2 linked regions of the Nocardioides panacis genome follow. Each later gene encodes a partner of the first gene's protein in a complex. Links are inferred from orthologs where the notes say so. Each region holds a gene or a part of one and is shown in the gene's direction. Other genes may lie near its edges. The genes, in order: dnaB and dnaG.

Region 1 (7,617 bases):
TGCGGTCCGGGGTGGTCGCCGCGAAGCGCGCCGTCACCCCGGTCCCGGGTCAGCCGGCGACGTACAAGAAGTTCTCCCCGGTGCACTACTCGCCGCCGGCCGGCCCGCGGTTCAACAACCCCTACGGCTCCCAGTCGGCCCGGCGCAACCTGCTGACCCACGTGATCCGTGCGGTCAAGAGCGCGCCCGGCTACCGCATCCCCAAGGGCATCGACCCGGCGACCGGCAAGCAGGCGGCCTGCCCGACGAACCCGGCTGAGTACCCCTCCGAGATCAAGATCGCGCTGTACTCCATCGCGGACCAGTCGTTCGTCGACGCGATGATCGACGCGACCCGCCGCTGCGTCAGCGTCAAGCTGCTGATGAACTCCCACCTCAACGTCGACAACTCGCCGTCCTGGCGGCGGCTGGTCAACGGCGTCGGCGCCAAGACGAAGGCGTTCACCAACCAGCGCAGCTACGTCTACCGGTGCAGCAACGGCTGCCTCGGCACGACCGTGCTGCACACGAAGTTCTACCTGTTCTCGCAGGCGGGGTCCGCCACGGACACCGTGATGGTCGGCTCGAACAACATGACCAGCAACGCGGTCCGGGTGCAGTGGAACGACCTGTTCACGGTCAACGGCAACACCGCGCTGTACGACGAGTACACCGCGATGTGGAACAAGATGGCGCCGGACCACAGCAGCAACGGTCCGCGGATCTTCGAGGCCGGCCCGTACACCTCGACGTTCTACCCCTACCGCCAGGCCAACAAGAGCAACGACAAGACGCTCAACGCGCTGAACACGATCCGCTGCACCGGCGCGACCGGCGGCGCCGGGTACCACGGGCACACGGTCGTCTACATCGCGATGCACGCCTGGCACGGCAGCCGCGGGCTCTACCTCGCCCAGCGGGTCCGGCAGCTCTACAACAACGGCTGCTACGTCCGGATCCTCTACAGCTTCCATGGGCCACGGCACCTACACGGTGCTCACCCGTGGCACCAATAGCCGGATGATCGCCCGCCGGGTGCTGTTCCCCGGACCGAGCGGGCTGGTCGCGGCGAAGTACTCGCACATGAAGATGTTCGCGGCGTCCGGCAACGTCGGCGGCGACACGTCCAACTGGGTCACCTGGACCGGCTCGAACAACTGGGCCGACCGCAGCATCAAGGCCGACGAGGTCACCCTGCGGATCCCGTCGAGGTCGGTCTACAACGCGTACGTCGACCACTGGAACTTCATGCGGGCCCGGCGCTCCTCGAGCGTCTGGGCGATCTACGAGGAGCCGGGCGGCGGCGGCCGCGCCCCCGACTGACCGGCAGCCCCGCCCCGCAGCACCCGGACGGCCCTCGCGCGAGAGAGACACCTCTCGCCCGGGGGCCGTCCCGTGTTTCACGGGAAACCACGCCGCCACCCGGCGCCTCTGGTGGCGGGAAGCCCGCCGACCCGGCGCCTCTGGCGGCGGAAGGCCCGCCGATCCGGCGCCTCTGGCGGCGGGAAGCCCGCCGACCCGGCGCCTCTGGCGGTGATCCGTGTGCCGACCAGCGACATCCGCGCCCGCGGCCTGGCCGATCTGACAGGGATCGCGTCGCCACACACCAAAGTCGCCGGGTCAGCGGCTCTCCCGCCGCCAGAGTCGCCGGGTCAGCGGCTCTCCCGCCGCCAGAGTCGCCGGGTCGGGTTCCGCCGGTCTCAGCCGCCGGTGACCATCCAGGCGGTGCCGCGGGCCCGGTGCAGCAGCACCACGGCCCGGCTGCCGATGAACCCGACCCCGAAGGCCGCCCACAGCCAGGTCAGCCCGGCGCCGGGTCCCGACCCGAGGTGCCCGGCGAGCAGGGCCAGCGGCGCGAACACCGCGAGGACCGCGATCCCGCCCCAGGCCAGGTAGCGGCCGTCCCCGGCGCCGATCAGCACGCCGTCCAGCACGAACACCACCCCGGCGACCGGCTGGAACACCGCGGCCACGAGCAGCACCGGCCAGAGCAGGTCGCGGACCGCGGGGTCGGTGGTGAACAGCCCGCCGAGCAGCGGCGCCGCGGCCGCGAGCAGCACCCCGGTGATCACGCCGGACCCGACGCCCCACTGCACCATCCTGCGGGTGATCGCCCGGGTGCCCTCGCGGTCGCCCGCCCCGAGGGAGCGGCCGGTGAGCGCCTGGGCGGCGATGGCGATCGCGTCCAGGGCGAAGGCCAGGAACGTCCAGAGGGTCAGCGCGAGCTGGTGGGTGGCCACCGAGGCGGCCCCGAGCGACGCCGCGACGTACGTCGTGACCAGCAGCGACGCGCGCAGGGTCAGCGTGCGGACCACCAGCGCGACGCCCGCGTGCGCCGCCCGGCGCACCCCGGCCAGGTCCGGACGCAGCGGTGCGCCCTCCCGCCGGGCGGCGCGGACCACCACGGCGAGCAGCGCGGCGGCGGACCCGAGCTGGGCCAGGTCGGTGCCGATCGCGGAGCCGGCGATGCCGAGGTCGAGGCCGAAGACCAGGACCAGGTTCAGCACGATGTTCAGCAGGTTGCCGACCACGGCGACGACCAGCGGGGTCCGGGTGTCCTGCAGCCCGCGCAGCACCCCGGTCGCGGCCAGCATCACCAGCAGCGGCACGACCCCGAGGAACGCCAGCCGCAGGTACGTCGTGGCCGGTACGTCGACCGCGGGACCGGCCCCGAACAGCCCGACCAGCCGGCCGGCCAGCAGCACCCCCGCGACCGTCGTGACGGTGCCGATCAGCACCGCCAGCCAGACCCCGTCGACACCCTGGGCCAGGGCCCCCCGCACGTCCCCGGAGCCGACCCGGCGGGCCACCGACGCAGTGGTGCCGTAGGCCAGGAAGACGCACAGCCCGACCGCGGTCTGCAGCACCGCGCCGGCGACGCCGAGCCCGGCGAGCTCCGGGGTGCCGAGGTGGCCGACGATGGCGGCGTCGGCCAGCAGGAACATCGGCTCGGCGACCAGCGCGAGGAACGCCGGCACCGCCAGCCGGAGGATCTCCCGGTCGTACGCGCGCCGGGCGGCCGGGTCGGAGGTCTGCACCGGGCCAGCCTACGGGCGGTAAGACTCACATGCCATGGTTGATCGTGACAGGACTACCCCGGTAATGGCTGTGTGTAACTAGTCCAATCTTGGGGATCACGGTCGGCGCCAGGAGCTTTGTCGACATGGAGACAGCAGAACGTCCGGGGGGTGGAAGGTGAACGGAATCTTTCGGAGCCTTTCTCCGGTGCACAGGCGTCACAGGTCGTTCCTGCAGGTCAGAGGCCGTTTTACGGCCAAGACGGAAAAGTTCTCCACAGGTCGGTGAACAGGCTGTGCACATGTCGCCGGGCGTGTTCCACACGGTGCGGGGGGTTATCCACATAGCCCTGTGGACAGTGGGCTTTGTCCGGTGCGTCCGGACCCGTAGCGTCAGCCACCGCAGTCCGCAGCAGGGGATCGTCGGAGCGGCTGCACGAAACCGTCGGCGCGGGCTGGAAGAGTCTCGAGAGTCGTCACGAGAAGGGCATCGCACCGGTGAGCCGAGCATGAGCATCGCGTCGTCCAGCAGTGGGTACGCCCACGACACCGAGCCGTCGTTCGCGATGGACGGGCCCTGGTCCGCCCCCGCCGACCCGGGCTTCGGCGGCGGCGGCGGTGGCGGTGGCCGCGGCGGGGACCGCACCCCGCCCCAGGACAACGACGCCGAGCAGAGCGTGCTGGGCTCGATGCTGCTGTCCAAGGACGCCATCGCCGACGTCATCGAGTCGGTGCGCGGCACGGACTTCTACCGCCCCGTGCACGAGACGATCTTCGACGCGATGGTCGACCTCTACGGCCGCGGCGAGCCGGTCGACCCGATCACCACGACCGCCGAGCTGCAGCGTCGCGGCGAGCTGGCCCGGATCGGCGGTGCGCCGTACCTCCACACGCTGTCGGCCAGCGTGCCGATCGCGGCGAACGCCGCCTACTACGCCGAGATCGTCCGGGAGAAGGCGATCCTGCGCCGCCTCGTCGACGCCGGCACCCGGATCGCGCAGATGGGCTACGCCGGGGAGGGCCAGGTCGACGAGGTCGTCGACCGGGCCCAGGCCGAGGTCTACGGCGTGGCGGAGAAGCGGTCCTCGGAGGACTACGCACCGCTGAGCGAGATCATGGAGTCCGCGCTCGACGAGATCGAGGCGATCAACAACCGCGACGGGGCGATGGTCGGCGTGCCGACCGGCTTCGCGGACCTCGACGAGCTGACCAACGGCCTGCACGGCGGGCAGATGATCATCGTCGCGGCGCGTCCCGCGATGGGCAAGTCCACCCTCGGGCTGGACTTCTGCCGCGCGGCGGCCATCCACAACAACATGGCCAGCGTGATCTTCTCTCTGGAGATGACCCGCAACGAGATCACCATGCGGCTGCTCTCGGCCGAGGCGAAGATCCCGCTCAACCACCTGCGCAACGGCAACATGAACGACGACGACTGGACCCGGCTGGCCCGCAAGATGGGCGAGGTCTCCTCCGCGCCGCTGTTCATCGACGACTCGCCGAACATGACGATGATGGAGATCCGGGCCAAGGCCCGCCGGCTCAAGCAGCGCCACGACCTGCGGCTGATCGTCATCGACTACCTCCAGCTGATGACCTCCGGCAAGAAGGTCGAGTCCCGTCAGCTCGAGGTCTCGGAGTTCTCCCGGCAGATCAAGCTGCTGGCCAAGGAGCTCGAGATCCCGGTCGTGGCCCTCTCGCAGCTCAACCGTGGCGCCGAGCAGCGCGCCGACAAGCGCCCGATGGTGTCCGACCTGCGTGAGTCGGGCTCGATCGAGCAGGACGCCGACATGGTGATCCTGCTGCACCGCGAGGACGTGTACGAGCGCGAGTCCACCCGTCCCGGCGAGGCCGACATCATCGTGGCCAAGCACCGCAACGGTCCGACCCGCGACCTGACCGTGGCGTTCCAGGGCCACTACTCCCGCTTCGTGGACATGGCCCACGGCTGACGGTCCGCGTGTAGGGCGACATCGGACTGTCACCGGTGCGACAGCAACTGCCACCACGAAACGACAGCAACTGTCACCGCCTGCGACATGAAAGCGTCACCACTCATTGTGGATAACTGACAGGTCGGGTCACCAGTGACAGCGCGTGTCACTTATCCACAACCTAGTCGAGGCAGTTGAGCGCGACGCTCGCTCCTGCGATTCTGCTGCGCGTGAGCGACCCGAAGGCATGGGACCCCGACTGGATCACCGCCCGAACCGCCAGTCGGATCCTGGGCGTTGGTCGAAGCGGGCTGCACCGTTTTCCTTGTTCAAACCAGGTGTTGCACCGAGATCTGTTGTGCGCTGTTCTGCCGGAGAGGAACATCCACGAGGCGCGGAGCCGGAGCGCGATGCGGGGCTGCGAGGCAGGAGCGAGGCGGGCCGCCTGCCTAACACGGCCCACACCGCCGGGTTCGGGCCACCGGCCTAGGGTGGCCCGTCCCCGTTAGGTTGAGTATGGCGTCGACCGGGAGGGGATCTCCAGGGTCGCCGGTGGTCCGCTTGGGCTGCTCCATTAGCGGCGCGTTGCGTGCCAGATCGGTGGACCATGTCTGGAGCCTTTGGGCGCGTACGCGAACGTGAAGTTGCGTGTCGCCTACGCGGTGTTGTCGGGCTCCGCTCAGCGGTCAAGTGTGCGGCGCAGTGGTACGACAACCAACTGAAGTAGAGCGGCCCCCAAACGGCGGGAGCGGTTCGCGTTGTGGCTCTACCGGTGAAGGTCCGTGGTCCAACCGCCACCGTCGGCCTCGCGGGCCGCCTCGGTGAGGACGGACCGGAAACGGTTTGGAAAGTCCTGGATGTAGGGGGAGAGTTCCGGGGTTCCAGGCAGCGAGGTCGGCGAGCACGTCTTCCGCACTTGACGCCTGGTGACGTGCAGTGAACTGTGACGCCGCAGCGGAGTCCTGCGAGTTGATGAATTGCCAACTCTTGAGGACCGCGCTCTCGCCGATCTTGGCTTGCACGACGGTGAGGTTGTGCGGGGTGACTGGGTAGCCGCATCGACTGAGGATGTCGGCACAGTAGTCATCAGGGAACGGGGGCGGGGTGAGGGTGAACGAACCGTCGGGGATCGTCCCGGTCGAAGACAGGCTGGGATCGAATCCCTTGAGGGTGCCGATGATCGGCATCGCTTGTAGGCGAGCGTCCCCGGAGCCAAGAGGGATGAGTGCGATCTTAACGCCCGCCTGGTCGGTCCAGTAAAGCGCGAAGATCGGATGACTGTCGACGTCAAGACAACACACAGCCGTGTCGGGTGCCGGGCCCGCGCCGAGCCAACTCACGCCCGCTTCAGAGACCAGTGGCATGTCGGGGTATGGACGCTGCTGGTAAGTGCCAACCGCGTCTTCCAATGCTCCAAGGGCATCATCGACAGCCAGGTCGGAACGAAGGCTGCGACCCGAGCCCAGCGTCTGCGGACGAGACGGGGTCGGGGCCGTCTTGCGCGAGAACAATCCCATGGGATCTCCGTTTCAAGATCGGGTGGAGAAATAGGGTCGGTGGGGCCCAAGAGCCAGCCGGATGCCTCCAGGTGCAGGAACGAACTAAGCAGCCTCAGGGCAGTCGGCTAGGTGCGGCCCTTGCCGTTGCACGAGGGACAGACTTTCTTGGTCCGGCAGGTTGGGCAGGCACCACCGATGATGCCGCCGAGTTTGCCGCTGCCATCGCAGCGGGGACAGCGCCCCTTGCCCCGACAGGTCGGACAGATTGCCACGATCATTCCCCCTTCGAGAGCGTCCCCACGCAGTCGTGCCGGGGCGGGTAGCGCCCGACCATCGCAGGCTAACGCGTAGATGTCACCGCTCGGAAGACTCTGTCTCAACCTTTCCACGAGCCGCGCGTTGGGCTGTCACGTAGCCCGGGGTCAGGCGGGGCTCAGCGGGCACGGAGGCGCTGGCACCGCCGTCGCATCACGCCCAGACTCGCGAGGGAAAGGCTGGTCGAGGAGGGCACCGTCCTCCGGGCGGACCGGCGGTCCTCGCAGCGACCGGCCCTCGCGGCGATACTCCCTGACCCAGATCGAAGCCATCGCTGCCGGGCGCGCCGAATGGATCAGCAGCGAAGAGGTGGCGCGCGTCCTTGGCGTGAGCAGGACGCGTGTCAACCAACTGGCCCGCGCCGACTTGATTCCTTTCGAGACTGACATCCGAGGCATCCGCCGGTACCGCCGCAGCCAGGTGGAAGTCGTCGCCAACGCCCGCATGGTCCGATGGCACCACCAGGATCAGCAGGCTTAGCCCACCAGTGACCGGACTACGGATCCGCGCACGCAAACCACTGGATCTGCCGATGCGCTGACGTTCCGGGAACGCATGTCACCATGCTGCAAAGCGATGACCTAGCGCTGGACGTCTCGGGGTTGCCTGCGAGCGGCATTGTCGCGCTGTCGACGGGTACGTTCTGAGGGATCGGCACGAGTGGTACGTCGCAAGTGATGGAGGCGGACGATGTTTGGGAGATTGCTGCGCGGGTTGCGCGGCTCGGGTGACTCGGGCGGCGCGACCAAGAGCCGGACGCTGTACAACTGGCACTGCGAGTGTGGTGCGCACTCTCGCGGCGGCGACCCGTTCCACAGCGACGCTGAGTACAACGCCCAACGGCACCAATGGGGCAAGGGCGTCGACCATCCC
Region 2 (7,652 bases), 1.5 Mb from region 1 along the record:
CCCCATGGCGGGCAGCGCGGCGTCGAAGCAGGCCAGCGCCGCGTCCTGCAGGCCGGGGGAGGCCAGCCCGTCGCGGGCCGCGGACTCCCAGTCGTCCAGGCCGGCGCAGGCCCGCTCGGCCACCGCGGAGGCGACCGGGTCGTCGAGCAGCGCGGTGAGCACGGCGACCGGCACCGGCCACCACCGCCACGGCTGCGCGTCGAGGTAGCGGACCTCGAACCAGCCGCGGGGCCGCACCGGCGGGAACAGCGTGGTCATGTGCACCGCGAGGTCGTCGGGGGTGGGCTGCTCGTCGTCCTCGAGCCAGGCGCGGAACGTGCGGCCCGGCTGGGCGGTCCAGTCGCCGGACTCGCGGCGCTCCAGCATCAGCGGGGCGTCGAGCACGTAGTCGGCCCAGGCCGTCACCGGGTCCTCGCCGGGCGGCACCGCGGTGCGCTGCTGGTCGAGGTGCTGCCAGACCCGCTGCCGGCCGGACTTCCAGCCGGTGTCCCCGCCGGCGTGCACCGGGGAGTTGGCGAAGGCCGCGACCATCGTCGGGCCGACGGTGTGCAGCAACCGCCAGCGCCGGGTGCCGTCGGCCGCGTCGTGCCCGATGTCGAGGTTGACCTGCAGGGCCGCGGTGCTGGTCATCATCACCGGCCCCATCTCGGCGCTGTCGGCTCCGGCGGACGCGAAGTAGGCGGCCATCGCGTCGTAGCGGGGATGGACGACCTGCCGGCGCGGGGGCCGGTGCGGGTCGATCGCGGTGGGGAGCAGCCGGATGCCGGCGGCGGCGAGCGGCCGGCGCACGTGCTCGGCGTCCTCGGAGAGGGCCTGCCAGCACGCGGTGGCGCCGGGGAAGGCCGGCGAGCTGAGCTCGAGCTGGCCTCCCGGCTCGTAGGTGACCGAGCTCCCGCGCGGCGGCGGGCCGACGGCGTCGAGCAGGTCACGGAGCAGCGGGATCGGCACGGCGTCGGTGGGGTCGTCCTCGAAGGCGACCAGCCACTCCAGCTCGGTGCCGACGAGCCCGGGTGGTCCGGTCTTGAAGCACACGCGTTCGACGAACCCGCGGACGGCGGCGCAGTCGACCAGCCGCTCGGAGGTGTCGCGTCCCAGGATGGTCATGCGCTCGAGCCTAACCACACCCTCCGACAGTGCGCACCCGTCGGCGCCCGGCAGTAGGGTCGGCCCCGATGAGGTCGACGGGTGAGTACGACGAGCACGCGCGCGCACGCTGGGTGGACGAACCGCCCAAACGTGCCGCGCCGCACGGCCGCACGCCCTTCGAGCGCGACCGGGCCCGTCTGGTCCACTCCGCCGCCCTGCGTCGCCTCGCCGCGAAGACCCAGGTGGTGGGTCCGCAGACCGACGACTTCGTCCGCAACCGGCTCACCCACACGCTCGAGGTCGCCCAGGTGGCCCGCGACCTGGGCCGCACGCTCGGCTGCGACCCGGACATCGTGGAGACCGCGGCGCTGGCCCACGACCTGGGGCACCCGCCCTTCGGCCACAACGGCGAGCGGGCGCTCGACGAGGTCAGCGCGGCGTGCGGCGGCTTCGAGGGCAACGCGCAGACCCTGCGGATCCTGACCCGGCTGGAGGCCAAGACCTTCGGCCCCGCGGGCCGCTCGGTGGGGCTGAACCTGACCCGGGCCACGCTCGACGCCAGCACGAAGTACCCCTGGCCCCGCGGCGGCGCCCACGACCCGCACGGCTCGCACGCCGACGGCACCCTCCGGGCGGTCAAGAAGTTCGGGGTGTACGACGACGACCTGCCGGTCTTCGACTGGCTGCGCGAGGGCGTCGAGGACCGCCGCCGCTGCGTCGAGGCGCAGGTGATGGACCTCGCCGACGACGTCGCCTACTCCGTGCACGACCTCGAGGACGGCATCGTCTCGGGCAAGATCGAGCTGGCCTGGCTGACCGACGCGGGGGAGCGCGCCGACGTCTGGGCGACCGTGCGCGACTGGTACCTCCCCGACGTGGTCGACGACGAGATGGACGCCGCGATGCGGCTGCTCCAGGAGATGGTCACCTGGCCGCGCACGCCGTACGACGGCAGCCGGCGGGCCCTGGCCTCGCTCAAGGACCTGACCAGCGCGCTGATCGGGCTGTTCTGCACGCAGGTCCGCGACGCCACCATCGAGAAGTACGGCGACCGCCCCCCTGACCCGCTACGCCGCCGACGTGGTGGTCCCGCGCGAGACCGAGACCGCGGTCGCCGCCCTCAAGGGGGTGGCCGCGCACTACGTGATGCGCGCCGACGACCGGGTCGCGGTGCTGCACCGCCAGCGGGAGGTGGTCACCGAGCTGGTCGCGCTGCTGCGGATGCGGGGCCCCGAGTCGCTGATGCCGGTGTTCCGGGCCGACTTCGAGGCCGCGGACAGCGACGCGGCCCGGCTGCGGGTGGTCGTGGACCAGGTCGCCTCGCTCACCGACGCCTCCGCCGTCGACTGGCACGCCCGGCTCGGCTGACCCGTGTGCACAGCCCGCTCCCGCGCCGGTGCTGCCCGCCCGGGCGGCACGTAGACTCACCGCCGTGGCAGGGCTGATCCGGGACGAGGACATCGCGGTCGTGCGCGAGCGCGCCCGGATCGACGAGGTGGTCTCGGACTACGTCACCCTCAAGCACGCCGGCGGCGGCTCCCAGAAGGGCCTGTGCCCCTTCCACGACGAGAAGTCGCCGTCCTTCAACGTGAACCCGAGCCGCGGATTCTTCCATTGCTTCGGCTGCGAGGAAGGCGGCGACGTGATCGCCTTCCTGATGAAGATCGACGGCCTGTCGTTCGCCGAGTCGGTGGAGCGGCTCGCCGACAAGTACGGCGTCCAGCTGCGCTACCAGGAGGGCAGCGACCGTCCCCAGAAGCGGGACACCAACCTCCGGCCCCGGATGCTCGAGGCGCACAAGGTCGCCCAGGTCTACTACGCCGAGCAGCTCGCCACGGCCGAGGCGCGGCAGGCCCGGGAGTTCCTGACCGGCCGCGGGTTCGACAAGGACGCGGCCGAGAAGTTCGGCGTCGGCTTCGCGCCGCGCGGCGGCGAGGACCTCTACAAGTACCTCCGCCAGAAGGGCTTCGCCGACGCCGAGCTGGTCACCGGCGGGCTCGTGGGGCAGGGTCAGCGCGGGCACTACGACCGGTTCCGCGGGCGGCTGCTGTGGCCGATCCGGGAGACCAACGGCGACACGATCGGCTTCGGGGCGCGGCGGATCTTCGACGACGACCGGATCGAGGCGAAGTACCTCAACACCTCCGAGACGCCGATCTACAAGAAGAGCCACGTGCTCTACGGCATCGACCTGGCCCGCCGCGACATCGCGCGCGCCTCGCAGGCGGTCGTCGTGGAGGGCTACACCGACGTGATGGCCTGCCACCTGTCCGGCGTGCCCACCGCCGTCGCCACCTGCGGCACCGCGTTCGGCGACGACCACAGCCGCGTGCTGCGCCGGCTGCTGCAGGACCACGACGAGTTCCGCGGCGAGGTGATCTTCACCTTCGACGGCGACTCGGCCGGCCAGAAGGCGGCGCTGCGGGCGTTCGAGGGCGACCAGAACTTCGCCGGCCAGACGTACGTCGCGGTGGAGCCCACCGGCCTCGACCCGTGCGACCTGCGGCTCCAGCAGGGCGACGCGGCGGTGCGCGAGCTGGTGGCCCGCCGGATCCCGCTGTACCGCTTCGTGCTCGGCAACGTCGTCTCGCGCTACGACCTGGACCGGGCGGACGGCCGGGTCGACGCGCTGCGCGAGGCCGCCAAGCTGGTCTCCGCGATCCGCGACCGGTCCAAGGTCGAGGCGTTCTCCCGCGAGCTGTCCGGGATGGTCGGCGTCGACATCGAGGAGGCGCGCACCGAGGTGCGCCGCGCGGCGAGCCGTCCCGCCGAGGCGCAGCGGACCCGGCCCGAGGACCGTCGCGCCGCGGCCGCCGAGCCGGCGCCGGAGCGGCCCGCCGCGCCGCCGCTGCCGGACCTGCGCGACCCCCGGTTCGCGCTCGAGCGGGAGACGCTCAAGCTCGTCGTCCAGCACCCCGAGGCCGTCGGCCGGATGGCCAAGGACGTGGACGCCGCCGACTTCACGCACCCCACCTTCCGCGCGGTCTGGGAGGCGGTCACCGGCTGCGGCGGCCCGGCCAGCGCGCCCGGCGCCGAGGTCTGGGTCGCCAAGCTGCGCGACGTGCTGGAGGACCCGGCGGCCGTGACCGCGCTGTCCGCGCTGGCCGTCGAGCCGCTGCTGTCCAGCAAGGAGCCCACGACGGCGTACGTCGCGGCCCACGTGTTCCGGCTGCAGGAGATCACCGCGATGCGCCGGATCAACGACCTCAAGTCCCGGCTGCAGCGCACCAACCCGGTCGAGCACGCCGGCGAGTACAACAAGATGTTCGGCGAGCTGGTCGCCCTCGAGCAGCACCGCCGCACGCTCCGCGAGAAGGCGATCGGCGGCGAGGGGTGAGGTCTCCGTTCCCGCGGGCCGCGAAGGTGCCCGCCGACGTGCTGGGGCGCGCGGACCTGCCGCGCGGCGACCGGGTGCTCGCGCACACGCAGGCCGCCGACGGCTCCTGGCTGCTCGGCACCCGCGACGCCCTGGTGCTGGTGCCCGGCGACGCGGCCCAGCCGGGCGTCCGGCTGCCGTGGGAGCAGGTCGAGACCGCCGACTGGGACCGCGACGAGGAGCGGCTCCGGGTCGCCGAGGTCGGCGAGTTCGGCCAGCCCCGCAGGGTGCACGAGGTCACGATCGCCGACCCGGGACGGCTGCTGCAGCTGGTCCGCGAACGGGTGACCGCGAGCGTGCTGCTGCAGCGCCGGATCAGCCTGCCCGGCTCGCGGAAGGGCCTGATGGTGGTCGCCCGCCGGTCGCCGCACCGCGACGGGGAGATCAGCTGGGCGGTGGAGTACGACGTCGGCGTCGACCCCGCGGATCCGGCCGTCGTGGAGGCCGCGGAGGCGGCTCTGCGCGGCGCGCGCGAAGAGGTCGGCCCGATTTAGCGGCAGGCGGCCGTCCTTGCTAACATCGGTCGCGCACGATCCCCTGTAGCTCAATTGGCAGAGCATTCGGCTGTTAACCGGAGGGTTATTGGTTCGAGTCCAATCGGGGGAGCTGCAGCAGAGGGCCTGGTCGCGTCAGCGGCACAGGCCCTCTCTCCTTGTCCGGGTCGCTACTCGCCCCAGCCCATCGGGAACACCTCGAACCCGACGGCGTGCGGGACGCCGAGCCGCTGGCCGGTCGCCCGCGACATGCCCTCGAGGAACTCCGCGGGGTCGAAGTCCTGCCAGCCCAGCCCCTTGATGTAGGCCTGGTGCGCGCGCAGGGACGTGACGCCGACGTCGAAGGTGTCGGTGATGTCGACGGCGTGGGTCGCGTCGGGGGAGCCGGCGCACCAGACCTCCCGGACGCCGCCCCACGGGTCCCGGCCACCGACGAGCTGGTCGCTGAACACCCAGCGGTTGCCGGCGTCGCGCACGGCGTCCAGGACCGCCTTGCCGGTCGCGACGTGGTCGGCCTGGTTGAGGTTCCGGCCGCCCCACGTGTCGCGGAAGTTGTTGGTGATCACGATGTCCGGGCGGTGCAGCCGGACCTCCTCGGCGATCGCGCGGCGCAGCGGGACGCCGTACTCCAGGATGCCGTCGGGCAGCCCGAGGAAGTCCACCTCGTCGACGCCGACGATGCGCGCGGACTCCACCTGCTCGGCCTCGCGGACCTCGCGGCACTCGTCGGGGGTCATCCCGTCGATGCCGGCCTCGCCGCTGGTGACCATGCAGTAGACGACCTGCTTGCCCTGCTTGGTCCAGCGGGCGACCGCCGCGGCGCCCCCGAACTCCAGGTCGTCGGGGTGCGCGACCACGCACAGCGCGCGCTCCCAGTCCTCGGTGAGCGGCTCGAGCGGGACGGGTGCGGGTTCGGTCATGCCCCCGAGCATGGCACCCCCGCCGGGACCGCGTCAGCCCCCGTTGGAGGAGAAGTGCTGGTAGTCCGGATGGCTCCAGCGAGCGCCCCAGGGCCAGCCGAGCCGTCGCATCGTGCCGGCCAGCACGCCGCCGCTGGTGATCATCCCGGTGCGCACGTGCCGCCGGTCCAGGTAGGTCCGCGCGAACCCGGGGAAGACCCGGCTGCCCACGACGTACGGGTTGCGCACGGTGTTGATGTCGATGGCGTTGCCGTAGGAGTGCTGGGAGACGCGGTAGGGGTTGCCGGTCACCGGGCGGCAGTTGAACGCCGAGGTGTTGTCGGCGCGCATCGCGGCCAGGTCGGACTGCGTGGGGGTACGTCGCCCGCCGGCGTAGAACGTGTCCGAGGGCCGCATCGACCGCAGCGGGAAGCGGGCCGCGAACGACTTCGTGAAGACCTTCACCAGGTCCGGCACGGCGGAGGCGCGGACGACGAGCGTGCCGCGGCCCACCACCCGGCCGTAGGTCCACCGGTTCAGGGTGATCCGGCGCAGCCCGCTCGGGGCCACCGGGCAGCCGGGCCGGTAGGACCAGCGCACGTCGCGAGCCGACAGCGGCCCGGACACGGAGACGTCGACACGGGCGACCACGGTGCGGGTGAGCCGGCCGCTCACGGCGCGCCGCCGGTCACCCCAGGTGGCGACGGCGCGGAGGACCTGGCGCCCGGGAGCGTCGGTCGTGAACGGCACCGACCAGGCTCCGGAGGCGTCGACGCGGTCCTTCTTCCCGGCCACCCAGCGCTTGCCGGACAGCCGCTGCACGACGACGTCGACCGGTCCGGGGGTCACCACGTTCACCGAGCCGCGGACGGCGTAGGACCGGAGTGCCACCACCTGGCCCGGCAGGGTGATGCTGACCCGGCGGGTCGCGGGCGGTGGGGTCGGCGTCGGCGTCGGCGTCGGCGTCGGCGTCGGGGTGGGGGTGGGGGTGGGCGTCGGCGTGGGCGTCGGAGTGGGCGTCGGAGTGGGCGTGGGAGTCGCCGTGGGGGTGTCGGTCGCCGACGGGGGATCCGTCGGCGTCGGGTCGGTGCCGTCGGCCCGGGCGGTGCCGCCCTCGCCCAGCGCGGCCAGCGCCAGCACGAGCGTCGCGACGGCCAGCCGGCGGCCGGCCCGGGGACGCGAGGATCGGTGCGGGGTCACGAGCGGAAGGCCTCCACGAGTCGGCGGTTCTGGCGGGCGGTCAGCGCGTCGCCGCCCTGGACGGCGAGCAGCACGACGGTGTCCCGGTCGAGCACCGCGAGCTCGCGGTAGGGGTCCGAGCGGGGCGTGCGGACCGACGTCAGGGCGCCGCTGGCGGGAACGTCCAGGTCGGTGACCAGCGGGCCGATCGCCGGGCTCCCCGAGCGACCGACGCAGGCCTGCAGGTCGGCGGCACGACCGTAGAAGAACGCCCTGGCCGTGGGGACGTCGGCGAACTTCGCGCGGACCGCGACGACCCGCCGGGCGCCGTACGCGTAGTCGACCTCGAGCGCGTGCCGGGGCGGGGACACCGGCGCGGACCGGTCGCAGCCGAAGGGGACCGCGGTCTGCACGATCTCCTCGGGGCGGCGGGCCAGCGCCGGCGTGCCGTTGCCGGCGTAGCCCTCCTCGGCGTCACCGGGGTCGACGGCGTAGCGCCAGCCCGGTCCGAGGCGCCTCGGGGCGGGGAACGAGCGCTTCGACAGCGGCCCCGAGGAGGTGGCGGGCTCGTCCATCGAGCCGGCCGAGGGGGCGTCGGTGCTGCTCGGGCCGGTCGAG

What was found.
Region 2: the proteins of dnaB (region 1) and dnaG are in contact, whole or in part, in a crystal structure (PDB 2R6A), measured with the Geobacillus stearothermophilus proteins. The link is inferred for Nocardioides panacis from one-to-one orthologs. Residues at the interface, in WP_033016901.1 of Geobacillus stearothermophilus: Ser13, Glu15, Ala16, Gln18, Glu91, Leu92, Asp94, Ala95, Val96, Pro97, Thr98, Ala99, Ala100, Asn101, Tyr104, Tyr105, Ile108; in WP_049624496.1 of Geobacillus stearothermophilus: Lys456, Leu457, Leu458, Pro459, Ala460, Asn463, Ala464, Leu467, Leu535, Leu536, Ile537, Ala538, Gln544, Glu545, Asp548, Tyr549, His552.

Annotation. Positions count from the first base shown.
Region 1 is NZ_CP077062.1:4,139,662-4,147,278, forward strand. What follows is about bases 2,792-5,755. They hold dnaB (replicative DNA helicase), read left to right. Parts: upstream 2,792-3,562; coding sequence 3,563-4,948; downstream 4,949-5,755. Other genes in these bases: KRR39_RS20310 (MATE family efflux transporter), read right to left, coding at 2,792-3,017. In the rest of the region: KRR39_RS20300 (phospholipase D-like domain-containing protein), read left to right, coding at 1-995; KRR39_RS20305 (hypothetical protein), read left to right, coding at 952-1,302; more of KRR39_RS20310, read right to left, coding at 1,680-2,791; KRR39_RS26360 (helix-turn-helix domain-containing protein), read left to right, coding at 6,781-7,224. UniProt on the Escherichia coli protein: The main replicative DNA helicase, it participates in initiation and elongation during chromosome replication. Travels ahead of the DNA replisome, separating dsDNA into templates for DNA synthesis.
Region 2 is NZ_CP077062.1:2,638,960-2,646,611, reverse strand. What follows is about bases 1,972-4,970. They hold dnaG (DNA primase), read left to right. Parts: upstream 1,972-2,518; coding sequence 2,519-4,423; downstream 4,424-4,970. Other genes in these bases: KRR39_RS12830 (hypothetical protein), read left to right, coding at 4,420-4,956; KRR39_RS12840 (deoxyguanosinetriphosphate triphosphohydrolase), read left to right, coding at 1,972-2,531. Outside these bases: ergothioneine biosynthesis glutamate--cysteine ligase EgtA, read right to left, coding at 1-1,104; more of KRR39_RS12840, read left to right, coding at 1,173-1,971; KRR39_RS12820 (PIG-L deacetylase family protein), read right to left, coding at 5,127-5,876; KRR39_RS12815 (M15 family metallopeptidase), read right to left, coding at 5,910-7,055; KRR39_RS12810 (hypothetical protein), read right to left, coding at 7,052-7,652. UniProt on the Escherichia coli protein: RNA polymerase that catalyzes the synthesis of short RNA molecules used as primers for DNA polymerase during DNA replication.